Labrys monachus: one gene and its partner. The protein of the gene in region 1 interacts with the protein of each later gene in a pairwise test. Links are inferred from orthologs where the notes say so. Each region holds a gene or a part of one and is shown in the gene's direction. Other genes may lie near its edges.

Region 1 (14,919 bases):
CCCGCCGCGCCGACGCCCGAGGGCGTCCCGGCCCAGAAGCAGAAACCTTGATCTCGTCGAAGCATGGAGAGAGCTGACCGGGCATGGCAGACCGGAAGACGGAGCATCGCAGCCACCCCGGGGCGGCTGTCGAGGAACAGAAATTCGGGCGCATCCCGGAGCGTGAGCCTCGGCGGGACGCTGCGGAAGGGCGATCCCCCATGCCTGCCGCCCGCGAGGAGCCCCCGCCCTTGTCCGCCCGCAGCCGGCACGGGCTCGATGCGCTGGTGTTCTTCGTCGCCGATATCCAGACCGGCTTCGGCCCCTTCGTCGCCGTCTTCCTGACCACGCAGAAATGGACGCAGGTCGATATCGGCCTCATCCTCACCATCGGCGGCCTCGTCAGCCTCGTCGGCCAGATCCCCCTCGGCATCCTCGTCGACCGGGTCCGCTCGGTGCGGGCGGCGAGCGCCGTTTCGCTGGCGCTGATCGCCGTCTGCGCGTTCGCCTTCGCCGCCTGGCCGCTGTTTCCCGTGGTGCTGCTGTCCCGCGTCGTGCATGCGGCGGCGAGCAGCGTGCTCGGCCTCGCCATCGTCTCGCTCAGCGTGCGGGTCTCGCGGACGGAGCATATCGGCGCAAGGCTCGGCCGCAATGCCTCCTTCGCCTCGGCCGGCACCGGCATCGCCGCTGCCGCGATGGGCGTGGCGGGCTATTATCTGTCGAGCCACGCGGTGTTCTTTCTCGCTGCCGCCATGGCGCTGCCGGCCCTCTATGCGCTGTCGCGCATCCGCGCCGAGGAGATCGCGCCCTCGCCGGCGGCGATCGCGGCCGCCGAGGGCCGAAGCAATCTCGTCGCCGGCTTCATCGAGCTCGCCCGCAACCGGGCGCTCCTCATCTTCGCGGCCTGCGTCATGATGTTCCATCTCGCCAATGCCGCCATGCTGCCTTTGGCGGCGAGCGTGCTGACCATGCGCTCGCGCGAGGCGGCGACGGTGATGGTCGCGGCGGCGATGATCGTGCCGCAATTCACCGTCACGGTGCTGTCGCCCTTCGTCGGCCGGGCGGCGCAGCGCTGGGGGCGCCGCCTGCCTCTGCTGCTCGGCTTTGCCGCGCTGCTCGTGCGCGGCGTGCTCTTCTCGATGGTGAGCAATCCCGAAATCCTGGTGGTGGTCCAGATCCTCGACGGCCTGTCGGCGGCGGCCCTCGGCGTGCTCGTGCCGCTGATCATCGTGGACGTCGCCCATGCCGGCGGCCATTTCAATCTGGCCCAGGGCGCCGTCGGCTGCGCCATGGGCATCGGCGCCTCGATCAGCACCACGCTCGCGGGCTTCGTCGCCGACGATTTCGGCAGCTATGCCGCCTTCCGCATGCTCGCCTGCATCGCCGCCGCCGGCTTTCTGCTCGTCCTCCTGGCGCTGCCGGAGACACGGCCGCGGCCCTCCCCGCCGCGCTGACCTGTCCTCGCTCCGCCACCCGCGTCGCTTTCCAGCAAATCGGCGGCGGGCTTGGGCGGCGAGCCGGCGGCGCTCTCCCCTATGACAGGCCGATCATCGTCGGGAGAACGCCATGTCGGACGCAGCAGACGGCCTCATCACGCAAACCGAAGCGCCCGCCGGCCGGCGCGGGCGCGATGCCCGGCGCGCGGCGCGCGTCCAGCGCAGCGGCGTCTCCATCCCCTATATCAGCCGCAACCTGCCGCTGACCGAGGTCCTCTCCGAGGAGGCGATGCAGATCATCGAGCACAATGCGGAGACGCTGCTCGAAGAGATCGGCATCGAGTTCCGCGACTATCCGCGCGCCCTCGAACTGCTCAGGGGCGCCGGCGCCGACATCAAGGGCGAGCGCGTGCGCTTCCCGCGCGGCCTCGCCCGCAAGCTGATCTCGACAGCGCCCTCGCAATATATCCAGCATGCGCGCAATCCCGAGCGCAACGTGCAGATCGGCGGCAACGCCACGGTGTTCGCGCCCAATTACGGCTCGCCCTTCGTGCACGATCTCGACAAGGGCCGCCGCTACGGCACGATCGAGGATTTCCGCAATTTCGTGAAGATGGCCTATGCCAACCCCTATATCCACCATTCGGGCGGCACGGTGTGCGAGCCGGTCGACCTTCCCGTCAACAAGCGCCATCTCGAAATGGTCTATGCGCATATGCGGCTGTCCGACAAGCCGTTCATGGGCTCGGTCACCGCGCCGGAACGCGCGCAGGACACCGTCGACATGGCCAAGATCCTGTTCGGCGCCGACTATATTCAGCAGAACACCGTCTGCACCAGCCTGATCAACGCCAATTCGCCGATGGTGTGGGACAACACCATGCTCGGCGCCGCCGACATCTACGCTCAGAACAACCAGGCCTGCATCATCACCCCCTTCATCCTGTCGGGCGCCATGAGCCCGGTGACGGTGGCGGGCACGCTGACGCAGGTGCTGGCCGAGGTGCTGGCCGGCATCTCCTTCCTTCAGCTGGTGCGCCCCGGCGCGCCGGCGATCTTCGGCACCTTCGTCTCCACCCTGTCGATGCAGTCGGGCGCGCCTACCTTCGGCACGCCGGAAGCCGCGCTCGCCATCTACGGCGCCGGCCAGCTCGCCCGCCGCATGAAGCTGCCCTTCCGCTCGGGCGGCTCGCTGTGCGCCTCCAAGATCCCGGACGCCCAGGCCGCCTATGAGAGCGCGCAGACGCTGCTGCCGACCTTGTTCGGCGGCGCCAATTTCGTGCTGCACGCCGCCGGCTGGCTCGAAGGCGGGCTGTCGGCCTCCTACGAGAAGTTCGTCATGGATTTCGACCAGCTCGGCGCCATGCATGTGCTCGCCAAGGGCGTCGACATGTCCGAGAACGGCCAGGCGATGGACGCCTTCCATCAGGTCGAGCCGGGCGGCCATTTCCTCGGCTGCGCCCACACCCAGGCCAATTTCGAGACCGCCTTCTATCGCTCCACCGTCGCCGACAACAATTCGGTGGAACAGTGGGAAGCCGAAGGCCGGCAGGACGCCGCCCAGCGCGCCAACAAGATCTGGAAGAAGACGCTGGCCGACTACGAGGCCCCGGCGATCGATCCCGGCATCGACGAGGCGCTGCGCGACTTCATCGAGCGCAAGAAGGCCTCGATGCCCGACGCGAGCTACTGATCCCGGAGCGCGGACATCCGCGCTCCAAACCACCCTCGTGCCGTTTCGCACGGCAGGTCCTTCCGGCCTCGGCCATGATCTTCCCATCGATCGAGCGCAAGCCGCGCAGATCCAGCGAGAGGAAGACGACGATGTTGAAGAAGATCCTGACCGGTGTCCTGGTTGCCGCCTCCCTGGCCGGCGCGGCTGTCGCCACCACCGGTTCCGCCGAAGCCCGCTACGGCAATCACGGCGCCTTCGCGGCCGGCGCCGGCCTCGGCCTGCTCGGCGGCGTGCTCGCCGGCGCCGCCTATGAGAATTCGGATTATTACGAGGCCGCCCCGGTCTATTACCGCAGCTGCCATATCGAGCGCCGCCGCGTCGCCGACTATTACGGCTGGCATTGGGAACGCGTCCGCATCTGCTACTGAGGAGGCAGGGCGATCACCGGTCGCCAGCCCGCAAGACTGCATGAAGACCCGAGGCTCCGCTCTGCTGCGGAGCCTTTCCTGCATTGTGGAAGCGGCATGGAGCGGCGGCCGCCGGCCACGCGAGCCTACTGCTTCACGCTATATCCGGCCATGAACACGCGGACGGCGGAGGCGACGACCTCGCGCACGCGCTCGCGGGTCGGCGGCACATTGTTCGCCATGAAGAACATCGGCTTGACCACCGGCGCATTGGCCATTTCCAGGAACTGGGCGGCCGCCAGCTGGGTGTCGGGAATGTCGAGCTGCCCCGCCGCCACGCGGGTGTCGAGATAGGCCGCCAGGTGGTTGCGCGAATAGCACGGCCCGCGCTCGTAGAATTGCACGCCGAGATCCGGCATGCGCTCGACGATGCCCATCACCGCCCGCATCGCCGAGATGATGCGCGGCTGGGACAGGAAGGTGGTGATCTCGGTCGCGATGCGCGTCAACACGCCTTCGATATCGGCATTGTCGTGATCGAAATCGAAGATGCCTTCGACATGGATGGCACGCTCCTCGTCGACGATCACCGAGAAGAGACGCTCCTTGCTTTCGAAATAGACATAGAGCGTGCCCTTCGAAACCCCCGCTTCCCTGGCGATGTCGTTCATGCTGGCGCCTTCGAAGCCGTGCAGCAGGAACACCGTGCGGGCGCCGTCCAGGATCTGCCGGCGCTTGGCATTGTCGACGACGGGTTCGACGGCGGCGTTGGCGCGCATCTCGCAGCTCCTCGCACAAATGGGTGACCGAACGGTTCGGTTTCGGGTTGCCTACTGCAGGGAGTCGTGATAGTCAAGCTCCATGACTAAACCGTTCGGTTCGATTTCGCTTTTGGCGAGCGTTCGGGGGGTTTTGCGCGTCCGAGGATGCGTCACATGGCACGCGCCGGCCTGAGGGGCCGTGCTCGCTGGAGGAACCGATGGACTCTGTTCGCGAACAGCCCGCAACAGGCAGCACCGAGGCCACCAACGTGGTCAAGATGGACCGCCAGCGCCCGGACGCGCCGGCGTCCGAAGCGCCGGCTGCGAAGAAGGCGGAGGGCGCGCCCACGCCGGCGGCCGCGGTCGCGGCTCCCGCGGCGCCGGCCAGGAAGCGCTCCCGCGCCCGGATCGTCCTGCCTGTCCTGCTGCTCGCCGCGCTCGGCGGCGGCGGCTGGTACGGCTATGACTGGTGGACCAATGGCCGCTTCCTCGTCGACACCGACGACGCCTATGTGCAGGCGGACATGGCGACACTGGGCATCAAGGTCTCCGGCTATGTCCAGAGCGTGCCGGTGCAGGACGGCGACAGCGTCAAGGCCGGCGACGTGCTCGTCCGGCTCGACGACACCGACTACCGGACCGCCCTCGCCTCGGCGAAGGCCAAGCGCGCCACGCAGACCGCCACCATCGAGCGCATCGCCCAGCAGATCACCGCGCAGCAGGCGGCTATCGACAGCGCCGTAGCCGGCGTGCAGTCGGCGCAGGCCGGCGTCGATTCAGCCAATGCCGGCGTCGATTCGGCCAAGGCGGAAGTCGTGCGCTCCGATGCGGCCTTCGCCCGTGCCAAGGCGCTGGAGACCCAGAATTTCGGTTCCAAGGCCAATCTCGACCAGGCCACCGCCGACCGTGACCGCGCCGCTGCCGGCGTGAACACCGCCAAGGCGGCCGTCGCCAATGCGCAGGCCTCCGTCGCCAGCGCCAAGGCGGCGCTCACCGCGGCCCAGGCGAACATGGCCGTCGTCAAGGCCCAGAAGATCGAGGCCGAGCACACGGCCGAGGAACTCGACGTCGCCGTCGCCCGCGCGCAGAACGACCTCGACGCCACCGTGGTGCGGGCGCCGACCGACGGCATCGTCGGCAATCGCGCCGCCCAGCCCGGCCAATATGTCTCGCCCGGCTCGCGGCTGATGGCGCTCGTGCCGCTGGCGAGCATCTATGTCGCCGCCAACTTCAAGGAGACCCAGCTCGGGCCGCTGGCGCCGGGCCAGAAGGTCGAGATCTCGGTCGACGCCATCGACGGCAAGACCTTCGAGGGCGTCGTCGGCAAGTTCTCGCCGGCGTCGGGCTCGATGTTCAGCCTGCTGCCGCCCGAGAACGCCACCGGCAACTTCACCAAGATCACGCAGCGCGTGCCCGTCCGCATCGACGTGCCGGCCGATGCCGCCACCAGCGGCAAGCTGCTGCCGGGCATGTCGGTCGTGGTCAGCGTCGACAGCCGGACGACGCCGAAGAACTGACGACGGAACCACATCGAGCGCTGACATCCTGCCCCCATGCGCTGACTTTGCCAGATAAGGCGTGACGAGGGAGGGGCGATCATCCGATCGCCCCTCCTGGAATCGCCGAGTCTGCCGGGAAGGAAGAGGTCGATCGGTGATCGCCCCTCCGATGGCGGACTCAGTCAGCGCGGGGCGTCCTGCCCGCCTCTTCGAGCCCGACATTTCCAGAGCGGACGGACGTCCGCGCCAGGGGAGGCTGCCATGGCCACCGCGACAACCGCCGCCCCGGCCGCCCCGGCCGCCCGCGACACCATCGACAAGGCCAAGCTGATCGCCTTCCTGGCGATGGTGTTCGGCATGTTCATGGCCATTCTCGACATCCAGGTCGTCTCGGCCTCGCTGCCGCAGATCCAGGCCGGCCTCGGCGCGTCGGGGGACGAGATCCCCTGGGTGCAGACCTCCTACCTCGTGGCCGAGGTGGTGATGATCCCGCTGTCGGGCTTCCTCTCCCGCGTGTTCTCGACGCGCTACGTCTTCGCCGTCTCCTGCGCCGGCTTCACCATCATGAGCTTCATGTGCGGCACGGCGACCAACATCAACGAGATGATCGTCTACCGCGCGCTGCAGGGCTTCATCGGCGGCGGCATGATCCCGACGGTGTTCGCGGCCGCCTTCACCGTGTTTCCCCGGTCCAAGCAGGCCATCGTCTCGCCGATGATCGGCCTCGTCGCCACGCTCGCCCCGACCATCGGCCCGACCGTCGGCGGCATCCTGACCGACGCGCTCTCCTGGCACTGGCTGTTCTTCATCAACGTCATCCCCGGCATCATCGTCTCGATCATGACGTTCATCCTGGTCGATTTCGACAAGCCGGACCTGTCGCTGCTCGACAATTTCGACTGGACCGGCCTGATCTCGATGGCCGTCTTCCTCGGCGCCATGGAATATGCGCTGGAGGAGGGCCCCAACCACGACTGGTTCGAGGACACGCCCGTCCTGGTCATGACGCTGCTGTCCGCGGCCGGCGGCATCGTCTTCTTCGCCCGCGTCCTCACCGCCAGGCAGCCGATCGTCGATCTCTACGCCTTCTCCGATTCCAACTTCAGCTCGGGATCGCTGTTCTCCTTCGTGCTCGGCATCGGCCTTTACGGGCTGACCTATCTGTTTCCGGTCTATCTGAGCAATGTGCGCGGCTATGATTCGAGGATGATCGGCGAGACGATGTTCGTCACCGGCCTGTGCATGTTCTTCACCGCGCCGGTGGCCGGCAATCTCAGCCGCTTCGTCGATCCCCGCTTCATGATCGTCGGCGGGCTGCTCGGCTTCGGCGCCGGCACCTGGATCATGAGCGGCATCACCCATGACTGGGATTTCTGGGAGATCCTCATCCCCCAGATCCTGCGCGGCGTGTCGCTGATGATGTGCATGGTGCCGATCTCCAACATCGCGCTCGGCACCCTGCCGCCGTCACGCATCAAGAACGCCTCCGGCCTGTTCAACCTGATGCGCAATCTCGGCGGCGCCATCGGCCTGGCGGTGATCAACACGCTGCTGAACAAGCGCGAGGACCTCCACCTCGAGCGCCTTCGCGAGGCCGCCAACTGGGGCCGGGACGGCGCGCTGGCGACCTATGACACCATGAAGCAGGGCTTCCTGGACTTCGGATCCGCCGCCGACGCGATGACCATCTCCAAGATGGTCGGCCTGATGCGGCGCGAGGCGGTGGTGATGAGCTTCTCCGACGTCTTCCTGATGATGACGATCCTGTTCTGCGGGCTCAGCCTCGCCATCTTCTTCGTCAAGAAGCCGCAGCTCGCCGGCGGGGGCGGCGGCGGCGGGCATTGATGCGGCATGGCGGCGGGCGGTCCCGGCCCGCTTTCCCGGCGGAATCCCCGCATTTTTCCGCCCTTGTCTTGCATCGGGCCCCGACACGGCCTAACCACGTCAGCGGATTGTCTGAACCGAATGGGTGAGCCCATGCCCGATGAAAACCGGGGAATGGACGACGGCAACGTCATCGCCGTCATGCGCAAACTGGGCCTGGCCGCGCGCTCGGCCGCGCGGACCCTTGCGCTCACGCCGGCTGCGACGAAGAACGCGGCGCTCGAAGCGATGGCCAAGGCCATCCTCGCCGCCGAGCACGCCATCCTCGCCGCCAACGCGCTCGACGTCGCGGACGCGACGGCGAAGGGCCAGCCGCCTTCCTTCCTCGACCGGCTGACGCTGAACGAGAAGCGCGTCGGCGCCATGGCGCAGGCGATCCGCGACATCGCCGCGCTGCCCGATCCGGTCGGCCGGGTCCTCGCCCATTGGCGGCAGCCGAACGGCCTCGAATTCGAACGCGTCGCCACGCCGCTCGGCGTCGTCGGCGTCATCTTCGAGAGCCGCCCCAATGTCTATGCCGATGCCGGCGCGCTCTGCCTCAAGGCCGGCAACGCCTCGATCCTGCGCGGCGGGTCGGAAAGCTTCCGCACCTGCAGCGAGATCGCCAAGGCCCTGCGCATCGGCCTCCACGCCGCCGGCCTGCCGGAAGCCGCCATCCAGATGGTGCCGACCGCCGAACGCAGCGCGGTCGGCGCCATGCTCGCAGGCCTGGAGGGCGCTATCGACGTGCTGGTGCCGCGCGGCGGCAAGAACCTCGTCGCGCGCGTGCAGGCCGAGGCGCGCGTCCCGGTCTTCGCCCATCTCGACGGCCTCAACCACACCTATGTCCATGCCGGCGCCTCGCTCGCCATGGCGATTCCGGTCGTCGTGAACGCCAAGATGCGCCGCACCGGCGTGTGCGGCTCGACCGAGACGCTGCTGGTCGACCAGGCCGTCGCCCCTACCCATCTCAAGCCTCTGGTCAAGGCGCTGATCGAGGCCGGCTGCGAAGTGCGCGGCGACGCCCGCACCCTCGCCGTCGATCCCCATGTCAAGCCGGCCGACGACAAGGACTGGGCGACGGAATATCTCGACGCCATCATTTCGGTGAAGGTGGTGTCCGGCCTCGACGCGGCGATCGCCCATATCGAGCGCTACGGCTCCCACCACACCGACGCGATCATCACCGACGACCAGGCGGCAGCGGACCGCTTCCTCGCCGAGGTCGACTCCGCCATCGTGCTGCACAACGCCTCGACGCAGTTCGCGGACGGCGGCGAATTCGGCTTCGGCGGCGAGATCGGCATCGCCACCGGCCGCATGCATGCGCGCGGGCCCGTCGGCACCGAGCAGCTCTGCTCCTTCAAATACCGCGTGCGCGGCCAGGGCACGACGAGGCCGTAGGCCGAGCCTCGCGCCCGGGACCGCCGACGTCTCGTCGGCCCTTCGACGAGCGCCGCGGTTTCAGAGGCCGACGAGACGCCGACGGTCCCGATCTGGCAAAACCCGTGTAACGTTGTTACATATCGGGCAACAGCCTGATGAGGATCGCATGGCGCACCGCCAGTCCCACGAGCATGCCGGGCACGATCATGCGCCTGTGTTTGCCGCACCCGGCCACGATCACAGCCATTGTGCCGAGGCGGTGCTGGCGCGGGCCGAGGCGCTGAGCACCGCCCGCGGCGTCCGCCTGACGCCGATCCGCCGCCAGGTCCTGCAGGCGCTGGCGGCGACGCACCAGCCCATCGGCGCCTATGAGTTGATCGAGAGGCTGGAGGATGCCGACGGCAAGCGTCCTGCGCCGATCACCGTCTATCGTGCGCTCGACTTCCTGCTCGAACAGGGCTTCGCCCATCGCATCGAGAGCCGCAACGCCTTCATCGCCTGCGCGCATGACCACAAGGACGGCGGCGTCGTGATGTTTCTCATCTGCGAAAGCTGCGGCACCGTCGGCGAGGCCGAATCGGCTGCGGTCGGGCTGGCCCTCGCGGACGCTGCCGGCCGCATCGGCTTCCAGCCCCGCGGCCAGGTCATCGAGATCGCCGGCATCTGCGCCCATTGCCGGGCGACGGCCGCGGCATAGTCCGATCCCCCGTCCCGTCACCCCCGGCGAGGGAAGCGAATCCGTCCGCCGACGCGAAGCTCACATGGCTGCCGTCTCATACGGATTTCACGGGAACCGTCACAGGTCCGCCGGGCGCCCCTTCTCCACCAGTTCGCGGCCGCGCTCGGACAAGTCCCTGAGGTCGAGGCCGAGCTGCTCGAAGCCGAAGCGCAGCGCATAGATCCGCCCGACCTCCTCGCTCTCCATCCGCCGGATGACGCCGCCGGCCCGCAGCGCATCCATGGCCGCGACATAGATGGCGAGGCTGGCGTCGAAGGCGGCGAGGTCCGGCGGCGGCGTCGCGGCGCGCAGCGCCGTCGCGGTTCCCCTCAGCATGGCGATCGCCGCGTCGCGCACGCCGAGCAGTGGATCCTCCAGCGCCGGCTTGACGGCGAGCGGCAGCTCCGTCGCGCTGGCGCGGCCGATGATGACGAGGTCGTGCCGCACGCGATACAGCGTCCGGGCAACGGGCTCGGGGTCGACATGGTCGCTGAGATGCGTCTTGCGCTCGCGGGCCGCTTCGTCGACGGCCGCGTCCATCTGCTTCAGGCTGGCGCGGATGCGGGCGTGGATCGAGGCGACGTCCGGCCGCCCCTGCCCTTCCATCAGCGCCGTGATCAGGGCGGCGAGCAGGTCGGCGTTGAGCTCGGCGATCCTGGCCGCCGACAGCAGCATCAGGTTCTGGGCGCGGGCCGGCAGGACGAACAGGGCGACGCCGACGCCGGCGATGATGCCGAGCAGGATCTCGCCGACGCGGTCGAAGGCATAGGCGAGCGGGCTGAGCGCCGTGCCGCCCGACGGCACCAGCACGATGAGCGCGGTGATCGGCGCCACCCGGAAGCTCGGGCTGAGCGCGGCGAAGAGGGCGGTCGGCGCCACGGCCACGACGATGGCGATGCCGGTCTCGAGATCGCCGTGATGCGGCACCAGGAGCGAGATCGCCGCGCCCCAGATCGCCCCTACCAGCGTGCCGGCCATCCGGTCCATCGCCGCCTTGACCGAACCGCCGAGGCTCGCCTGCATGACGATGATGGCGGTGATCACCGCCCAGGTCCCCTGCGACAGGCCCACCAGCCGGTCGGCGACGAAGGCAAGGGCCGAGGCGACGGTCACCCGCAGCACGAGGATGAGTTCGGATCGCTTCGACGCGAGCAAGGCGGCGATGCTCGAAGCGGTAACTCGGCCGAAGGGACGCCCCATGGTGATCCTGCGCGACAATTGGTCATGCCATCGTATCAGGCTTTGGCGATACCCTATCGGTCGGCCCGACTGCCGCCAAACATTATGTCCATGCTCGATCAAGACAGTCGTTGACGCTATGGTCGCGCAGGTCCATTTCAGCGACGAAACACTTCTTGCGGTGCCCGATGATCCCTTCCTATGCGAGCTTTGGCCTGAAGTCCCGCCGTCAGACCGTTCCCGTCGATGTCGGCGGCGTGCTTGTCGGCGGCGGTGCCCCCATCGTCGTGCAGTCGATGACCAACACCGATACCGCCGATGTCGACGGCACGGTGCGCCAGGTCGCGGCGCTGGCGCGGGCGGGATCGGAACTCGTCCGCATCACCGTCGACCGCGACGAGGCGGCCGCCGCGGTGCCGCGCATCAAGGAAAGGCTGATGCGGGTCGGCATCACCACGCCGCTGATCGGCGACTTCCACTATATCGGCCATAAATTGCTCGCCGATCATCCGGCCTGCGCCGAGGCCCTCGACAAATATCGCATCAATCCCGGCAATGTCGGCTTCAAGGACAAGAAGGACCGGCAGTTCGGCGCCATCATCGAAACCGCCATCCGCTATGGCAAGCCGGTGCGCATCGGCGCCAATTGGGGCTCGCTCGACCAGGAATTGCTGACCCACCTGATGGACCAGAACGCCAGGAGCGAGGCTCCCGTCGACGCCCGCACCGTGACATGGGAGGCGCTGGTGCAGTCGGCGCTGCTGTCGGCCGACCGCGCCGTCGAGATGGGCCTGCCCAAGTCGAAGATCATCATCTCGGCCAAGGTCTCGGCCGTGCAGGACCTCATCGCCGTCTACAGCGAGATGGCGAGCCGCTCCGACTATGCCCTGCATCTCGGCCTCACCGAGGCCGGCATGGGTTCCAAGGGCATCGTCGCCTCCGCCGCGGCGCTGTCGCCGCTGCTGCAGGCCGGCATCGGCGACACCATCCGCGTGTCGCTGACGCCGGAGCCGGGCGGCGACCGCACGCAGGAGGTCAAGGTCAGCCAGGAAATCCTGCAGGTGATGGGCATCCGCACCTTCGTGCCGCTCGTCGCCGCCTGCCCGGGCTGCGGACGCACCACCTCGACGGTGTTCCAGGAACTCGCCCAGAGCATCCAGGGCTTCATCATCGACTCGATGCCCGCATGGAAGACCCGCTATCCCGGCGTCGAGACTCTCAAGGTCGCGGTGATGGGCTGCATCGTCAACGGCCCCGGCGAATCCAAGCATGCCGATATCGGCATTTCCCTGCCCGGCACCGGCGAGACGCCGACGGCCCCCGTCTTCGTCGACGGCCACAAGGCCGCGACCCTGCGCGGGCCCGCGATCGCCGACGATTTCAAGAAGATGGTGATCGACTATATCGACAACCGCTTCGGCGTCCGCCCGGCAGCGGAATGATCCCCGGGACCGCAGGATTCCAGCCCATATGCGCTAACATAACAGAAATACCCGCCTTCTCCCGGTTCGGGAGAAGGTCCCGGTAGGGGGATGAGGGTCTAAACGTCAACGCAGATAGCTCAATAGTCGCGCTAGAATTGCAGAAGTCCAGACCCTCATCCGGCGCTTCGCGCCACCCCCAGCATTTCCGCAGGAAATGCGAAGTCCCGCATGGGAGAAGGAAAATCGCGCTATTGTCGGCAAAGTTAGCGCATATGGGCGAGACGCCTGCGGTCCCAGGGGCTATTTCCGCAGCCCGCGCCGCACCGTCGGTTGCTCCACCACCACAGGCCTGATCAGTTCCGGCGGCGTCGGGCTGATCGGGCCGTCATAGCCCAGCATGGCCAGCCGCGCCTGCATATGGTCCGGCGGCGGCGCTTCGGCGGTGACCGGCGGCTTCTTCGGCAGGATCGGCACCGTCACTGCGCGAGCATGCAGGTGCAGGACCGGGCCGCCCTCGCGCGGCGCCGAGCCGTAGATCGGGTCCCCGACGATCGGAAAGCCCGAAGCGGCGCAATGCAGGCGCAATTGATGCGTGCGGCCGGTGCGCGGCTTGAGCTCCAGCCAGGTCAGCCCGTCTCCCCGGCCGAGCACGCGAAAATCGGTCTGCGCCGGCAGGCCGTCCTCGGCCGGCTTCATCCACCAGCCGCGTTCGGGGGAGCGGCGGGCGATCGGCATGTCGATCAGGCCGACATCCTCGGCCGGACCGCCCTCGACCACGGCCCAGTAGGTCTTCTCCACGCCACCCTTGGCGAAGAGCTCGTTGAGGGTGCGCAGCGGCCTGGCATGGCGGCCGAGGATCAGGCAGCCGGACGTGTCCTTGTCGAGCCGATGCGCCAGTTCCGGCGGCTTCGGCAGGCCGAAGCGCAGCTGGTCGAGCATGGCGGTGAGGTTGGCGCCGCCCTTCGGCCCGGCATGGACGGGCAGGCCGGCGGGCTTGTCCAGGATGAGGATCAGCGCGTCGCGGTGCAGCAGCCTTGCGGTCAAATCGATCGATATCATCGCTTAGCGCTATCGTGAACCGCCACACTCGGCTAGAGATTCCTCCACCATGCGACCACTTTTTGATGGCAAACGGATCTGATGACCGAAAGCGACAAGCAGAAGCCCGGCTTTTTCTCCCGGCTGTTCGGACGCGGCGCCACCGCGCCGCAGGCCGAGCCGCCGGCGGAGGAGGACAAGCCCCTTCCCGGCGATGAGAAGCCGGATGCGCTGCCCGACGCTCTCATCGAAGCCGTGCCGCTGCTCGCCGCCGAACTGATCACTCCCGCCCGGACGCCCGCCGAGGAGGCCGAGGAGGAGGGTAGGGTCGAGCCCGAACCTGCCCCGTTGCCAGCTCCGCTTCCGGAGCCGGAGCCTGCGGCACCCGAGCCGCTCCTGTCCGTCCCGCCCCCCGCGGAGGAGAAGAAATCCTGGTGGCGCCGGCTGAAGGAAGGGCTTTCCCGCTCCTCCTCCGCCATCAGCCGGGGCCTCAGCGACATCGTCCTCAAGCGCAAGCTCGACGCCACGACGATCGAGGAGATCGAGGACGTCCTGATCCAGGCCGACCTCGGCGTCGACGTCGCCGCCCGCATCGCCGCCGCCATCGGCAAGGGCCGGTTCGACCGCCAGATCTCGCCGGATGAAGTGTATCGCGTGCTGGCGAGCGAGGTCGAGGCGATCCTGACGCCGGTCGCCAGGCCGCTGGAGATCGACCGCAGCAGGCACCCCTTCGTGATGCTGATGGTCGGCGTCAACGGCTCCGGCAAGACGACGACGATCGGCAAGCTCGCCGCCAAATTCACCGGCCAGGGCCTCAAGGTGACGCTGGCTGCCGGCGACACCTTCCGCGCGGCGGCGATCGAGCAGCTCAAGGTCTGGGGCGAGCGGACGCGCTCGCCGGTCATCGCCCGCGCCCAGGGCTCGGATGCCTCGGGCCTCGCCTTCGACGCCCTCAAGGCGGCGCAGGACAACGGCTCCGACGTGCTGCTGATCGACACCGCCGGCCGGCTGCAGAACAAGACGCTGCTGATGGACGAACTGGCCAAGGTGGTGCGGGTGATCCGCAAGATCGACGCCACCGCCCCCCATGCCGTGCTGCTCGTCCTCGACGCCACCGTCGGCCAGAACGCGATTTCGCAGGCCGAGATCTTCGGGCGGATCGCCGGCGTCACCGGCCTCGTCATGACCAAGCTCGACGGCACGGCGCGCGGCGGCATCCTCGTGGCGCTCGCCGCGAAATTCGGCCTTCCCGTCCACTATATCGGTGTCGGCGAAGGCATCGACGACCTCGAACCCTTTTCTGCCCGGGATTTCTCCCGCGCCATTGCCGGGATGGAGTGAACCATGGCAACCGCGCCGCGCCGCAAGGTCAACCCCCTCTTGAAGTTCCTGTTCGAGATGGGGCCGCTCGGCCTGTTCTTCATCGCCAATGTGCGGCCGGGGCTCTTCAACCCCCTGGTCGAGCGCGTGCTGCCGGCGGCGATGTTCGAAGGCCCCAGCGGCAACGTCTTCACGGCGACGGCCGTCTTCGTGCCGGTGACGATCCTCGCTTTG
Region 2 (15,091 bases), 710 kb from region 1 along the record:
CATGACCTCGACGAGCTGCGCAACGATCGCGCCGGCGTCCTGCAGCGCGAGGAGGAGACGCAGGCCCGCGTCACCCAGGCCCTCGACGAGGCCGCCAACCGCGTGGAGAAGCTCGTCGACGCCCTCTCGCGCACCGGGGTCTGACCGGGCCGCCCTTCGGGAGGCCGCCGCGGAGCTGTGAATCGGCGCCGCAAGGGGATTTCTCGGTTCATCCGGGCGGTGCCATGTCGCGGCACCGCCGCTCACCGGCGAATACCAGCCGGCGTCCGTCAGGCAAGAGCGGAGCGCCATCTAGATCGGTGTCCGCTCAGCACCCCCCTACACCATCGTCACAGTCAACGAGACACTGCCGCGATTGTTGTCATAGGCCTGCCAGGCATCATTGGCGAAACCGTAGAGATAGCCGCTGCTCCTGGGCGCGAAGGAGGTGCCGTCGCCGATGAAGAAGGTCTCGCCGGCTGCGAGATTGGAATCGGGTGCGGTCACCGCGTTGGCCACGAACCCCATCAGCGCGAACCAGGGCCGGCCGTCATCTCGGCGTGTCCACCAGAAATCCACGTTCCCTCGCCGGGTCAGCAGTTTGTAGTCCGTCTCGAGCGAGCCCAGGACGCTCGACGCCAACCGGGCGACGTCGCCGAAATGAAAGCCGCTGGGCTCCTTGCCCGCCGGAGAGAATTTGTCCTCCTGATCCATCCATTCGCCCGTCGCCGCAAAGCGGTACGCCTTGCCGCCTTCCAGGAAGAGGCCCGTCGCATTCCAGCGTTCCCGGGCGAAGATGTCACAGGTGGCCGACTGGCCGGGCTGAAGCACGATCGTCCGCCAATAGCGCCCCTGGCGCAGGACCGGCGTGCCCCAGCGGATGCGGGCGGACTCGTCGAGATCGGCGCTCTCTGTCTGCAGCAATGGGGTGGATCGCGGCTTCGTCTTCAGAAACTTGAAAATTCCATCGCATGAATCGTGCACGATCCCGAGAGGGTCCGACCTGAGTTGATCCTCGACGCCGGCATGAATTTGGAGGCCGCAATCCGACGCCTCCTTGATCATCCATTTCAGCGCCCTGTCGGAGAGCTCGCTCTGCAGATAGCCCCCGCCGACATCGCCATGCGATCCCGGAAACCAGATTTGTTCGATATCCTGTCCGGAACCGATATTCGACCAAAGCGTCGGAGCGAAGCTCGCCCTTCTTTCATCCAGCGCCACGGCATGGCGGCCATGCGCAACGATGGGACTGAGGTCCGTGTTGTGGAAACGGTATTTCTCGGCATTGTCGAACAATCCGAGAAAGGCGAGATCCTCGGGTATGCCCAGGGCTCCGACCGTGTCCCAGACGCCGATGAAGTGAATCGCCGTGGAATCCTCGACGGCTTCGCCCGGACGGACGTTGTGGAACTCGTAGCCGCGAATATTCTTGTATGGCACCTTGTTCCTGTACGCGTCGAAGACGTCCGCGACCCTCGCCCAGCCTGTCGGTGCGTCGACCCCGGCGTCACCGAGATCCAGAAGGCCGCAATGTGCGATCAGGCCGCCGAGGCTGCGGACCGTATAGGCGCCACGGCTGAAGCCGAATAGAAAGATGTTATCGCCGGCACGATAGTGCCTGGAAAGCCAAGCATAGGCGCTTTTCGTATTCTGATCCAATCCTTCGCCGGTTCCGCCGCCGACCAGATGGTCCCACCAGCTGCTTCCGGTGCCGACGCCGGGATGGTAATACATTATCTGATCGTCATTGTTCTCGATTGAATTGTAGATCTTGACGACATTTGTCGGTGAAGGAAGGCCGTTATCCTTCTCGTCCGGCGTATTCCATGTTCCATCGCAACATACGATCAGATTCTTCATCGCGCACCACTCGGATCGAGGGACTGACGGATCATGACGAAACACTACATTGCGAACTTGCCTTTCACAAGAGGCAATGATAATGTCGATCTCTTGAATATATCGATTTTCTTGTAATTAAAACATATATAAAATCGTTATATTATGTTATTTTATTTATATTAAAGATACTTTCGTCGTTTTAAAATTTTAAAGGGTGGGGAGAAAATCGATATGAAAAAGAGAATGGCTTTTTTTCTGGCATCGGCGATGGCTCTGGCGTCGATCGGCTCCGCAAATGCTTGGGGCGATCGAGGACATTCGATCGTTGCAGAAATAGCGCAGCATCATCTGAACCCGCAGGCCGCCGCCGCCGTACAAAAGCTGATCGGCCCGTCGTCGATGGCCGGCGTTGCGAGCTGGGCCGACGACTTCAAGAACACGCCGGCCGGCACGGGCACCAAGCCGTGGCATTACGTCGATATCGACATCGCCAAGCCGGGCTATTCCGAGGACGACTGCAAGGGCAGCTGCCTCGTGTCGGCGCTGCGAGACCAGAGCAGCCTTCTTGCCGATATCAAGCGCAGCGACGCCGACCGACGAAAGGCGCTGCTCATGGTGATTCACCTCGTCGGCGACTCGACCCAGCCGTTCCACTGCAGCGAGCGCAACGGCGATGGGGGAGCCAACAACGTCGACGTCTTTCTCAGGATCAATGGCCCTGACGGAAAGGAGCTTCCCATCCTGCCAACCAACCTGCACGCGGTCTGGGACGAGAGCCTGGTCAATGCGCGGGCTTACGGGTGGGGTGGGTATGCGGACGACCTCGACAGCAAGGTCTTGCCGACCTTGCCGAGCCCTCGGACCGACCAGGACTTTGCGAAGGCATGGATCGACGAATGTCACATCGTCGCCCAGGGCGTCTATGCTCTGACGCCTCCGTCTTCACGGGCCGGTTCGAAAGCGCCGATCGCGCTTGGTCCTGACTATCAGAAGGCGGCCGAGCCGGTTCTCGACAAGCAGCTCGCAACCGGCGGTCTTCGCCTCGCCGCCCTGTTGAACAAGCTGCTGGGGCCGTAGACAGGGGAAGCCCGCCGCTTCGCGGCCCTTCGCACGCCGGACGTCCGTTTTCATGAGCCTGCTAAATCTTCGCCGACCTCTGGCGCTTGGGGCGGCGCAGCCCTATTATCATTAGGCGGTGCTGCCTGGTGCGTCAGGACACATCAATCCCCGGGGCCATACGACTCCCAAGGGAGCTGTCACTGTCCCTGCCCGTGGGCTTGGACATTACGGCGCCCACCTACATTAGTAGGCACCCGGGATCGAACAGTCCAACGGCCGAGGTGGCCCGCTCCTCATTTTCCTTCCCCGCGTGATCATGGCCTCCACCGACCAGAAGACCGAGCTTCGCCGGAAGGCGATGGCAGCGCGCGCCGAGTTGCGCGGGCCCGCCCGGCACGAAGCAACGGCGAAGGCCGCGGCACGCGCCTTCGAGCGCCTCTCCGGCACGACCGGCATCGTCGGCCTCTACGAAGCCTTCCGCGACGAGATCCATCCCGGCGAGGTCGCCCGCCGCCTGGCGGCCGGCGGACGCAGGCTGGCCCTGCCCGCCACGCCGAAATTCGGCCAGCCCCTGGTCTTCCGCGCCTGGGCCCCGGGCGATCCGCTGGTGCAAGGGCGCATGAACATTCCCGAGCCCTCGCCGGATGCGCCGGAAGTCTATCCGCAGGTCCTTCTGGTGCCGCCGGTCGCCTTCGACCGGCGCGGCTATCGCATCGGCTACGGCGCCGGCTTCTACGACCGCACCATCCCGATGCTGCGCGCCCGCCATCCCGTCTTCGCGCTCGGCTACGCCTTCGCCTGCCAGGAGACCGAGGACCTGCCGGCCGAACATCACGACGTTCCGCTCGACGCCATCGCGACCGAGGCCGAGATCATCGCCGTGGCGGGCGCCTGACATGCGCCTGCTCTTTCTCGGCGACATCGTCGGCCGCTCGGGGCGCAATGCCGTGGCCGACCGCCTGCCGGGCCTGCGCCAGGCCTGGAAGCTCGACGCCGTCGTCATCAACGGCGAGAACGCCGCCGGCGGCTTCGGGCTGACGGAAGCGATCTACGACGATATCATGGCGGCCGGCGCCGATGTGGTGACGCTCGGCAACCACTCCTTCGACCAGCGCGAGGCGCTCGTCTTCATCGAAAGGGCGCCGCGCCTGCTGCGCCCCGCCAATTATCCCAAGGGCACGCCGGGGCGCGGCGCCACCCTGATCGAGACGCGGAGCGGCGCCCGCCTGCTCGTCGTCCAGGTCATGGGCCGCATCTACATGGATGCGCTCGACGATCCCTTCGCCGCGCTGGAGCGCGAGCTTGCCGCCTGCCCGCTCGGCCTCGGCGCCGATGCGGTCATCGTCGACGTGCATGCCGAGGCGACCAGCGAGAAGCAGGCGCTCGGCCATTTCGCCGACGGCCGCGCCAGCCTCGTCGTCGGCACCCACACCCATGTGCCGACCGCCGACCACCAGATCCTCAATCACGGCACCGCCTATATGTCGGATGCCGGCATGTGCGGGGATTACGACAGCGTGCTCGGCATGGACAAGGAAGAGCCGGTGCGCCGCTTCGTCCAGAAGACGCCGGGCCTGCGCCTGGAACCGGCCACCGGCGAGGCCACCCTCTCCGGCATCGCTGTCGAGACCGACGACCGGACCGGCCTCGCCATCCGCATCGCGCCGGTGCGCGTCGGCGGACGGCTGTCCCAGGCAGTGCCCGACTTCTGGTGACGCGATTTTGGTGGGCCGGTCCCCCGACCGGCCCCTTCCGGAAGCATCGCACGTGTCGAGAGGGCGGTTCGGGACCCGCCCACCCATGCAGAGCCTCCCGCCCCGCACCGCGAAAATATCGGCCGCGATGGATTTTTCCGGCGTTCGCTTCTATAAGCCGCGCCACAAATCATCCGACTCCCCTATCGAGTTCAGGACCCGATTAACGAAGGACAAGAACAAATGGCAGGTCATTCGCAGTTCGCCAACATCATGCACCGCAAGGGCAAGCAGGACGCCAAGCGCTCCAAGCTCTTCTCCAAGCTGGCGCGCGAGATCACCGTGGCGGCCAAGCTCGGCGTGCCCGATCCGAACATGAATGCGCGCCTGCGTGCCGCCGTCCTCGCCGCCCGCGCCGAAAACATGCCCAAGGACAATATCGACCGCGCGATCAAGAAGGCTTCAGGCGCCGACAGCGAGAATTACGACGAGATCCGCTATGAGGGCTATGGCCCCGGCGGCGTCGCGCTGATCGTCGAAGCCCTGACCGACAACCGCAACCGCACCGCCTCGGATGTACGCTCCTACTTCACCAAGGCCGGCGGCAACCTCGCCGAGACCGGCGCCGTCTCCTTCATGTTCGACCGCGTCGGCCTCGTCGAATACGACGCCGACAAGGGCACGCCCGACGAGATGCTCGAAGCCGCGCTCGAAGCGGGCGCCGACGATTGCATCTCCTCGGAGAGCGGCCATGAATTCATCTGCGCCGCCGAAAACCTCGCCGATGTCGTCAAGGCGCTGGAGGAGCGCTTCGGCGAGGCGCGCAAGTCCGGCCTGGTCTGGCGTCCGCAGACGGCGATCGCCGTCGACGACGAGACGGGCGAGCGGCTCCTCAAGCTGGTCGACACGCTCGACGATCACGACGACGTCCAGAACGTCTATGCCAATTTCGAAGTCTCGCCGGCGCTGATGGCCAAGCTCGGGGCCTGATGTCGACGATTCCCCTCCGTATCCTCGGCGTCGATCCGGGCCTGCGCCGGACGGGATGGGGCGTGATCGAGGCCTTGGGCAACCGCCTGAGCTTCGTGGCCTGCGGCACCGTGCTGTCCGACGAGAAGGAGGAGCTCGCCCATCGCCTGCTGGCCCTGCATCGCGGGCTGACCGAGGTGCTGGCGAGCTTCACCCCGGACGAAGCGGCGGTGGAGCAGACCTTCGTCAACAAGGACGCCGGCGCGACGCTCAAGCTCGGCCAGGCGCGCGGCATCGCCATGCTGGTGCCGGCGCAGGCCGGCCTGCTCGTCAGCGAATACGCGCCCAATCTGGTGAAGAAGACCGTCGTCGGTTCCGGCCATGCCGACAAGAAGCAGATCCGGGTGATGATCAAGGTGCTGCTGCCCAAGGCCGACCCGAAATCCGACGACGCCGCCGACGCGCTCGCCATCGCCATCACCCATGCCCATCACCGCACCAGCCGGGCCCTGCTCGCCTCCCTGAAATGAGCGGCCTCCGGAGCCCCTCCCCGGGACCGCCGGCGTCCCGCCGGCCTCTTCCTCAAGCCATCCCGGCATCGCCGGCCCTGCGCCGCATCCGCCCGGAAAATCCTTGCGGCCCGCGCCGTCCTTGCCTAGAACAAATCATGAATGATGGGAGAGGTCGATGTCACAGGCGCAGCGCGCGGCGGAATTCGCGGAGCTTCACCGGCGCGAGGGGATGTTCCTGCTGCCGAACGCCTGGGACGGCGGAACGGCCAAGCTCATCGCCTCGCTCGGCTTCGAGGCGATCGCCACCACCAGCGCCGGCCTCGCCTTCGCCCTCGGCAAGGTTGACGGCGAGGGCGCGGTGACGGGCGAGGAAACGCTCTCCAACGGCGCGGCGATCTCCGCCGCGACGGATCTGCCGGTCAATGCCGACCTCGAAAACGGCTTCGGCGACGCGCCCGCGGACTGCCGGCGCACCATTCTGGCGGCCATGGCGGCGGGTCTCGCCGGCGGCTCGATCGAGGACGCGACCGGGCGGGCCGATACGCCCATCTACGAGCTCGGCCATGCCGTCGAGCGGATCGCGGCCGCTGCCGAGGCCGCCCGCAGCGGCGCCTTCGTCCTGACCGCCCGCTGCGAGAATTTCCTGCACGGCCGGCGCGACCTCGCCGACACGATCCGCCGCCTGCAGGCCTATCAGGAGGCGGGCGCCGACGTGCTCTACGCGCCCGGCCTGACGACGATCGAGGAGATCCGCAGCCTGGTCGCCTCGGTGGACAGGCCGGTCAATGTCCTCGCCAGCGTCGCGGGCCAGGACTTCGCCGTCGCCGATCTCGCCGCCGTCGGGGTGAAGCGCGTCAGCATCGGCGGCTCCTTCGCCCGCGCCGCCTTCGGCGCCCTGCGGCGCGCCGCGCTGGAATTCCGCGGCCGGGGCCGCCTGACCTATATGGCGGACGCCATGACGTTCGCCGAACTCGGCGCGCTGTTCCGGACATGAGCGCGCGGACGAATCGCCGCAAGACGATAGAGAGGACCGGGAGGGTTCCATGATCGGCAAATTGCGCGGCATCGTCGACAGCTATGGCGAGGACTGGGTGATCCTCGACGTGCAGGGCGTGGGCTATATGGTGTTCTGCTCGAGCCGCACGCTCGCCGCCCTCCCCGCCGCCGGAGAAGCCGCCATGCTCGCCATCGAGACCTATGTCCGGGAGGACCAGATCCGCCTGTTCGGCTTCGCCGGCGATCTCGAACGGGACTGGTTCCGCCTGCTGCAGACCGTGCAGGGCATCGGCACCAAGGTGGCGCTCGCCATCCTCTCGACCTTCAAGCCGGGGGACCTCGCTTCCGCCATCGCGCTCGGCGACAAGGCTGCGGTGGCGCGCGCGCCCGGCGTCGGGCCCAAGGTCGCCCAGCGCATCGTCACCGAGCTGAAGGACAAGGTGCCCTCCTTCGGCGGCGTCGCCTCCGACGTCATCGCCCTGCAGGGCGGCATCGGCGAGAGGAGCGCGCCGGGGCCGGCGAGCGACGCGGTGTCGGCGCTGGTCAATCTCGGCTATGCCCAGATCCAGGCCTCGGCTGCCGTCGCCGCGGCCCTGCGCGAGGCCGGTGAGGATGCCGAGACCGCCAAGCTCATCCGCCTCGGCCTGAAGGAATTGTCGCGATGAAGCCGACGCGCCGGACGACAGGCGGCGAGGCGCCGAAATCGGGCCGCCTCGTCACGGGCGACACCCGCGAGGAGGATGTCGCCGATTCCACGCTGCGGCCGCAGAACCTGTCCGAATTCGTCGGCCAGGCGCAGGCGCGCGCCAACCTCTCGGTCTTCATCGAAGCGGCGCGGGGGCGCGGCGACGCACTCGACCATGTCCTCTTCGTCGGCCCGCCGGGCCTGGGCAAGACGACGCTGGCCCAGATCGTCTCGCGCGAGCTCGGCGTCAATTTCCGCGCGACCTCGGGCCCGGTGATCGCCAAGGCGGGCGACCTCGCCGCTTTGCTCACCAATCTGGAAGAGCGCGACGTGCTCTTCATCGACGAGATCCACCGCCTCAATCCCGCGGTCGAGGAGATCCTCTACCCCGCGATGGAGGATTTCCAGCTCGACCTCATCATCGGCGAGGGGCCGGCGGCGCGCTCGGTGCGCATCGACCTCGCCAAGTTCACGCTGGTGGGGGCGACCACGCGCGCGGGACTGCTGACGACGCCGCTGCGCGACCGCTTCGGCATCCCGGTGCGGCTGCAATTCTACACGGTGGAAGAGCTGGAACTGATCGTCAAACGCGGCGGCCGGGTGCTGGGCGCGCCGATCAGCGAGGACGGCGCCAACGAGATCGCCCGGCGCGCGCGCGGCACGCCGCGCATCGCCGGCCGCCTGCTCCGCCGCGTGCGCGACTTCGCCTCGGTCCTCGGCGCCGATACCATCACCCGCGCCGTTGCCGACAAGGCGCTGCGGGCCCTCGAGGTCGACGAAGCCGGGCTCGACGCCATGGACAACCGCTATCTGCGCCTGATCGCCATGAGCTTCGGCGGCGGCCCGGTGGGGATCGAGACCATCGCCGCCGCGCTCTCGGAACCCCGCGACGCCATCGAGGACATCATCGAGCCCTATCTGATCCAGCAGGGCTTCCTCCAGCGCACGCCGCGCGGGCGCGTGCTGACGCCCCATGCCTTCCGGCATCAGGGCCTCGCCGTGCCCTCGGCCGCACCCCAGATGCAGCTTTTCGCCGACGACGAATAGAAGAGAGACTCTGGGGAAGACGCTTGCGCGTTGCCGCCCGCGCCGTTGAGCACCGTGACGGCCTCGCCGGCGACGAATAGAGTGGAGATCCCGGGACCGCAGGCATCTCGCCCATATGCGCTAACTTTGCCGACAATAGCGCGATTTTCCTTCTCCCATGCGGGACTTCGCATTTCCTGCGGAAATGCTGGGGGTGGCGCGAAGCGCCGGATGAGGGTCTGGACTTGTGCAATTCCAGCGCGACTATTGAGCTATCTGCGTTGAAGTTTAGACCCTCATCCCCCTGCCGGGACCCCAAGCATTTCCAAAGGAAATGCGGTGTCCCGAACCGGGAGAAGGCGGGTATTTCCGTTATGTCAGCGCATATGGGCGTCTCGCCTGCTCTTTCCGGCAAGCACCCGTTTTCAAGAGCAGGCTGGAAGCCTGCGGTCCCAGGGAAGACGTTTACGAGTTGCCGCCCGCACCGTTGAGCACCGTGACGGCGCGACGGTTCTGCGACCAGCAGGAATTGTCGTCGCAGGTGGCGACCGGCCGTTCCTTGCCGTAGGAGATCGTGCGCATGCGCGAGGCGGCGATGCCCTGCGACCGCAGATAGTCGAAGGCGGCCTGGGCACGGCGGGCACCGAGGCCGAAATTATATTCGCGCGTACCGCGTTCGTCGGCATGGCCCTCGATCGTCACGGTGTAGCGCGGATAGGCGCGCAGCCACTGGGCCTGCTTGCCGAGCGTGGCCTGGGCCTGGCCCGTGAGATCGGACTGATCCTGCTCGAAGAACACGCGGTCGCCGACATTGACCACGAAGTCCTGCTGGCTGCCGGGGCTCGCCGCGCCGCCGGCGCCGTAGCCGCCGCCCGCGCCGCCCATGCTGCCGTCGGCGGTGCTCGAACTGCTCTTACAGGCCGCCAGGGCGAGGACACAGGCGATCGCGGCAGCGAAACGCAGTCCATGGACTGCGCGAAGGGACGTCATCATTCCGGTTACTCCTCCGGTCGAAATTGGTGATTCAGCCATAGTGGCACTCGGTTAATCGAACGTTCTGGAAACCCTGTTCGCAGAGTTTTTCAGTGTGTGGCGGCCCGGCAACAGCACTCAACCGCGAGCGACCTGATTCTATGGTTAACGGAGTGCTGCCGGATTCTGGCACAAAGGTGGCCTTGGTCCGCTGCCGGGCGATTAGGGCATACCGATGCAGAAATGTCACACATCGTTTTTCTGCGGATTGCCGCGTTTCACACATTGACAATGTCGATTGATTTAGTAGACGATAGCCCAATGTTGATTTCGGGTCCCGTCATGACAAAGCCTCTCAGCCTCGCCCGCCTCCGGGATACGGCCGCCGTCCTCGTCGCCCTCGGCTTCGTGCTGTGGATGACGTTCGGAGCCCATGCAGCCGGACTGCTCAACGTGAGCTACGATCCGACGCGCGAACTCTACAAGGACATCAACAAGGCCTTCGCGGCCGACTGGAAGGCCAAGACCGGCGAGGATGTCACCATCCGGCAGTCCCATGGCGGCTCCGGCAAGCAGGCCCGCGCCGTCATCGACGGCCTCGACGCCGATGTGGTGACGCTCGCCCTCTCCGGCGACATCGACGCCATCGCCGCCCAGACCAAGAAGATCCCCGAGAACTGGCAGAGCCGCCTGCCGCACGGCTCCTCGCCCTATACCTCGACGATCGTGCTCGTGGTGCGCAAGGGCAACCCCAAGGGCATCAAGGACTGGGACGACCTCGTCAAGCCCGGCGTTTCCGTGATCACCGCCAATCCGAAGTCGGGCGGCGGCGCGCGCTGGAACTATCTGGCGGCCTGGGGCTATGCCCATGAGAAGTTCGGCGGCGACGAGGCCAAGACGCGCGATTTCATCGCCGCGCTCTACCACAATGTCGCGGTGCTCGATTCGGGGGCCCGCGGCTCGACCCTCACTTTTGCCCAGCGCGCCACCGGCGACGTGCTGATCGCCTGGGAGAACGAAGCGTTCCTGACCCTCGACGAGTTCGGCGCCGACAAGTTCGAGATCGTGGTGCCCTCGATCTCGATCCTGGCGCAGCCGCCGGTCGCGGTCGTCGACGGCAATGTCGACGCGAAGGGAACCCGCAAGGAGGCCGAGGCCTATCTGCAGTTCCTCTACACGCCGGCGGCCCAGAAGATCATCGCCCACGACTATTATCGCCCGATCGACGAGGCGGCCGCCGATCCGGCCGACCTCAAGCGCTTTCCCAAGCTCAAGCTGCTGAACATCGACGATCCCGTCTATGGCGGCTGGAAGACGGCGCAGCCCAAGCATTTCGGCGATGGCGGCGTCTTCGACCAGATCTACAAGCCCAAGGGCTGACGTCCTCAAGCGCTGACGTCCCCAAGGGCTGATGCCGCTCCGTCCTCGCAGCCGGGCGGCCCGGAAAACACCGAAATCCCCTGCCCTGCGAAGGGCCAGGGGATTTCGACCGTAAGCGACACCAAAGACAGGCATCATCGATGGCTTCGACCATGACTTCGGCATCGACAGGGAGATGGAGAGACGCCTTCGTCAAGCCCAGTGCCCTGCCGGGCTTCGGCCTGACCATGGGCTACACCATCCTCTATCTCAGCCTCCTCGTGCTGATCCCGCTGGCCGCTCTGATCCTGAAGGCGGGCACGCTCGGCCTGTCCGGCATCGTGGCGGTCGGCGTCGATCCGCGCGTGACCGCGGCGCTGCGCGTCACCTTCGGGATCTCCTTCCTGGCGGCGATCGTCAACGTCGTCTTCGGCACGGTGGTCGCCTGGGTCCTGGCGCGCTACGACTTCACCGGCAAGCGCCTGGTCGACGCCGCAGTCGACCTGCCCTTCGCGCTGCCGACCGCGGTGGCGGGGCTGGCCCTCAGCAGCCTCTACGCGCCCAATGGCTGGCTCGGGCAGTTCTTCGCGCCCTTCGGCATCAAGATCGCCTATTCGCCGATCGGCATCTTCATCGCGCTCGTCTTCATCGGTCTGCCCTTCGTGGTGCGCACGCTGCAGCCGGTGCTCGGGGAGCTCGACAGCGAGATCGAGGAGGCATCCGCCACGCTTGGCGCCTCGCGGCTGCAGACGGTGACGCGGGTCGTGCTGCCGCCGCTGGTTCCCGCCATCCTCACCGGCTTCGCGCTCGCCTTCGCCCGGGCGATCGGCGAATACGGGTCGGTGATCTTCATTTCGGACAATCTGCCCTACCGCTCCGAGATCGTGCCGTCTTTGATCGTGCAGGAACTGGAGCAGAACAAATATGCGCAGGCGACGGCCATCGCCATCATCATGCTGGCCATATCCTTCGTCATGCTGCTGGTGATCAACCTGATCCAGGCCTGGAGCCGCAAGAGGATGGGCCATGTCTAGACCTGCCGCCTCCGAACTCGCCATCGAGCTCTACCGGGATCCGCCGGTCTCGCGCGAGCACAACGTCACCACGGAAGCACGCTGGTTCCGCTGGCTCCTCACCGGCATCGCGCTCGTCTTCCTGGCGCTGTTCCTGGTGATGCCGCTGCTCGACGTCTTCTACGAAGCGTTCCAATACGGCGTGGCGACCTATCTCCAGGCGCTGGAGGACCCCGACACGCTCGACGCCGTGATGATGACACTGCTCGTCGCGGCCATCGCGGTTCCCCTCAACATCGTCTTCGGCATCGTCGCCGCCTGGGCGGTGGCGAAGTTCGACTTCAAGGGAAAGAGCCTGCTGACGACGCTGATCGACCTGCCCTTCTCGGTTTCGCCCGTCGTCGCCGGCCTCGTCTTCGTGCTGCTGTTCGGCGCGCAGGGCGTTTTCGGCCCCTTCCTCGCCGCGCACCGCATCCCGATCATCTTCGCGGTGCCGGGCATCGTGCTCGCCACCCTCTTCGTGACCTTCCCCTTCGTCGCCCGCGAGCTCATTCCCGTGATGGAAGCGCAGGGCAAATCGGACGAGGAAGCCGCCCTCACCCTCGGCGCCTCGCCGCTGAAGATGTTCTGGACGGTCACCATACCCAACATACGCTGGGGCCTGCTCTACGGCGTCCTGTTGTGCAATGCGCGGGCCATGGGCGAGTTCGGCGCCGTCTCCGTGGTGTCCGGCCACATCATCGGCGGCACCAACACCATGCCGCTGCATATCCAGATCCTCAACGAGGGCGGCGACACCGCCGCGGCCTTCTCGGTCGCGTCCCTCCTCGCCTTGCTCGCCCTCGTCACCCTCGTCGCCAAGACGCTGCTCGAATGGCGCTACGGCGACGAGCTGGCGCGCAGCCATAAACATTGACGGAGACCGCCATGGACATCCGCGTTACCGGCCTCACCAAGAATTACGGCGTCTCCCCGGCGCTGCACGGCGTCGACATCGACATCCGCTCGGGCGAGCTGCTCGGCCTGCTGGGCCCCTCCGGCTCCGGCAAGACGACGCTCCTGCGCATCATCGCCGGCCTCGAGCAGCCGAGCGGCGGCACGGTGTTCTTCGGCGAGGAGGACACCGCCCGGATGAGCGTGCAGCAGCGGCGTGTCGGCTTCGTGTTCCAGCATTATGCGCTGTTCCGGCACCTGTCCGTCGCCGACAACATCGCCTACGGCCTGCGCGTGCGCAAGCGCGCCCAGCGGCCGCCCGAGGCCGAGATCGTGAAGCGGGTCGCCGACCTGCTCGACCTCGTCCAGCTCGGCAGCTTCGGCACGCGCTTCCCCGCCCAGCTCTCCGGCGGCCAGCGCCAGCGCGTGGCGCTCGCCCGCGCCCTAGCCGTCGAACCCAAGGTGCTGCTGCTGGACGAGCCCTTCGGCGCGCTCGATGCCAAGGTGCGCAAGGACCTGCGCAGCTGGCTGCGCACCATCCACGATAGGACCGGCCACACCACCATCTTCGTCACCCACGACCAGGACGAGGCACTCGAACTGTCGGACCGCATCGCCGTGCTCGACAAGGGACGGATCGACCAGCTCGGCGTGCCCGACGAGATCTACGACCACCCGGCCTCGCCCTTCGTCTTCGGCTTCATCGGCGAATCGAGCCGCGTGCCCGTCATCCTCTCGGCCGGACGCATCCTGTTCGAGGGCTCGACCCTGCCCTTCGACGCCGAGGGCCTGCCCGACGGTCCAGCCAGCCTGTTCGTGCGCCCGCACGACGTGGCGCCGGTGGAACCGGTCCCGACCACGCTGAACGGGCTCGTGGTGGCGCAGCGCCGCGTCGGCGCCACGCGGCGGCTCGAAGTCGCGCTCGGGGCGCAGCGCACCATCGTCGAAGCCGACCTGCCGAGCCTGCGCAGCAGCGAGCTCAACAACAAGCCGGTCGGCCTCAGGATCCTGAACGCCACGGTCTTCGCCGCCTCGGGCGAGGCCCGTTATTTTCGCAGTTCCGCCAAGGAGCCCGTGATCGTCAGGCCCAGCGCCTTCCACCGGGCCTGACGCGGAGACGCGCCCTGCGCCTCGGGCAGGGCCGCCCTGCATCCATGCGATGCCGCCTGTGCGAAAATCGGCTATGATGCCGGGCCCGGACGTGGAATGATCGCCGGTGCCGTTTTTCGACATCGACAGCGCTCTTTTCATACGGATCGATCTTGTTCTCTCGCATACGCCCCGACAATTTCACATTGGCGCTGGTCGCGACCGTCACCCTGGCGAGCTTCCTGCCGATCCAGGGCATGGCCGCCGAATTCTTCGGCTATCTCGTCAATGCCGCCATCGCCCTGCTGTTCTTCCTGCACGGCGCGCGCCTTTCGCGCGAGACCGCCCTCGCCGGCCTCTCCCATTGGCGCCTGCACATCACCATCGTCCTCTCGACCTTCGTGCTGTTTCCGCTGCTCGGCCTGGCGATCGACCACGGTCTCGCGTCCGTGCTGACGCCGGCGATGGCGAGCGGCATCCTGTTCCTGTGCATCCTGCCCTCGACGGTGCAGTCCTCGATCGCCTTCACCTCGATCGCCGGCGGCAATGTGCCTGCCGCCGTCTGCGCGGCCTCCGGCTCCAATATTTTCGGCATCTTCCTCACGCCGATCCTTGCCGGCATCCTGTTCAGCGCCCGCGGCGTCGGCTTTTCCGCCTCGGTGCTGACGACGATCCTGCTGCAGCTCTTCCTGCCCTTCGTGCTCGGGCAGGTGCTGCAGCCCTGGATCGGCAATTTCGTCCGCCGCCACCGCAGCGTCCTCTCGCTGGTCGATCGCGGCTCGATCCTGATGGTGGTCTATCTCGCCTTCAGCGAGGCGGTCGTCACCGGGCTGTGGCGGCAGAACTCCGTGGGATCGCTCGTCGTCGTGGCGGTGGTCAACGCGCTGCTGCTGGCGCTGGTCCTGCTGGTGACCACCTATGGCAGCCGCTGGCTCGGCTTCGCCAAGGAAGACGAGATCACCA

The links.
Region 2: the proteins of J3R73_RS00050 (region 1) and J3R73_RS03165 interact in binary tests that used the Escherichia coli proteins (3 or more experiments, as listed by UniProt). The link is inferred for Labrys monachus from one-to-one orthologs.

The regions. Positions count from the first base shown.
Region 1 is NZ_JAUSVK010000001.1:2,979-17,897, reverse strand. Bases 7,081-9,879 are described here. They hold J3R73_RS00050 (glutamate-5-semialdehyde dehydrogenase), read left to right. Parts: upstream 7,081-7,734; coding sequence 7,735-9,024; downstream 9,025-9,879. Other genes in these bases: J3R73_RS00040 (FUSC family protein), read right to left, coding at 9,803-9,879; J3R73_RS00045 (transcriptional repressor), read left to right, coding at 9,173-9,703; J3R73_RS00055 (DHA2 family efflux MFS transporter permease subunit), read left to right, coding at 7,081-7,602. In the rest of the region: J3R73_RS00085 (PRC-barrel domain-containing protein), read left to right, coding at 1-51; J3R73_RS00080 (MFS transporter), read left to right, coding at 84-1,433; J3R73_RS00075 (trimethylamine methyltransferase family protein), read left to right, coding at 1,546-3,108; J3R73_RS00070 (hypothetical protein), read left to right, coding at 3,240-3,518; J3R73_RS00065 (TetR/AcrR family transcriptional regulator), read right to left, coding at 3,644-4,276; J3R73_RS00060 (HlyD family secretion protein), read left to right, coding at 4,477-5,775; more of J3R73_RS00055, read left to right, coding at 6,019-7,080; more of J3R73_RS00040, read right to left, coding at 9,880-10,924; ispG (flavodoxin-dependent (E)-4-hydroxy-3-methylbut-2-enyl-diphosphate synthase), read left to right, coding at 11,092-12,345; J3R73_RS00030 (RluA family pseudouridine synthase), read right to left, coding at 12,628-13,386; signal recognition particle-docking protein FtsY, read left to right, coding at 13,468-14,706; J3R73_RS00020 (septation protein A), read left to right, coding at 14,710-14,919. UniProt on the Escherichia coli protein: Catalyzes the NADPH-dependent reduction of L-glutamate 5-phosphate into L-glutamate 5-semialdehyde and phosphate. The product spontaneously undergoes cyclization to form 1-pyrroline-5-carboxylate.
Region 2 is NZ_JAUSVK010000001.1:719,232-734,322, reverse strand. What follows is about bases 12,121-15,091. They hold J3R73_RS03165 (sulfate/molybdate ABC transporter ATP-binding protein), read left to right. Parts: upstream 12,121-13,033; coding sequence 13,034-14,149; downstream 14,150-15,091. Other genes in these bases: J3R73_RS03160 (bile acid:sodium symporter family protein), read left to right, coding at 14,302-15,091; cysW (sulfate ABC transporter permease subunit CysW), read left to right, coding at 12,121-13,022; cysT (sulfate ABC transporter permease subunit CysT), read left to right, coding at 12,121-12,127. In the rest of the region: J3R73_RS03240 (cell division protein ZapA), read left to right, coding at 1-144; J3R73_RS03235 (T6SS phospholipase effector Tle1-like catalytic domain-containing protein), read right to left, coding at 319-1,839; J3R73_RS03230 (S1/P1 nuclease), read left to right, coding at 2,065-2,898; J3R73_RS03220 (5-formyltetrahydrofolate cyclo-ligase), read left to right, coding at 3,197-3,775; J3R73_RS03215 (TIGR00282 family metallophosphoesterase), read left to right, coding at 3,777-4,595; J3R73_RS03210 (YebC/PmpR family DNA-binding transcriptional regulator), read left to right, coding at 4,818-5,564; crossover junction endodeoxyribonuclease RuvC, read left to right, coding at 5,564-6,073; J3R73_RS03200 (isocitrate lyase/PEP mutase family protein), read left to right, coding at 6,231-7,049; Holliday junction branch migration protein RuvA, read left to right, coding at 7,099-7,716; Holliday junction branch migration DNA helicase RuvB, read left to right, coding at 7,713-8,783; peptidoglycan-associated lipoprotein Pal, read right to left, coding at 9,228-9,755; J3R73_RS03180 (sulfate ABC transporter substrate-binding protein), read left to right, coding at 10,077-11,114; more of cysT, read left to right, coding at 11,267-12,120; more of cysW, read left to right, coding at 12,120-12,120. UniProt on the Escherichia coli protein: Part of the ABC transporter complex CysAWTP involved in sulfate/thiosulfate import. Responsible for energy coupling to the transport system.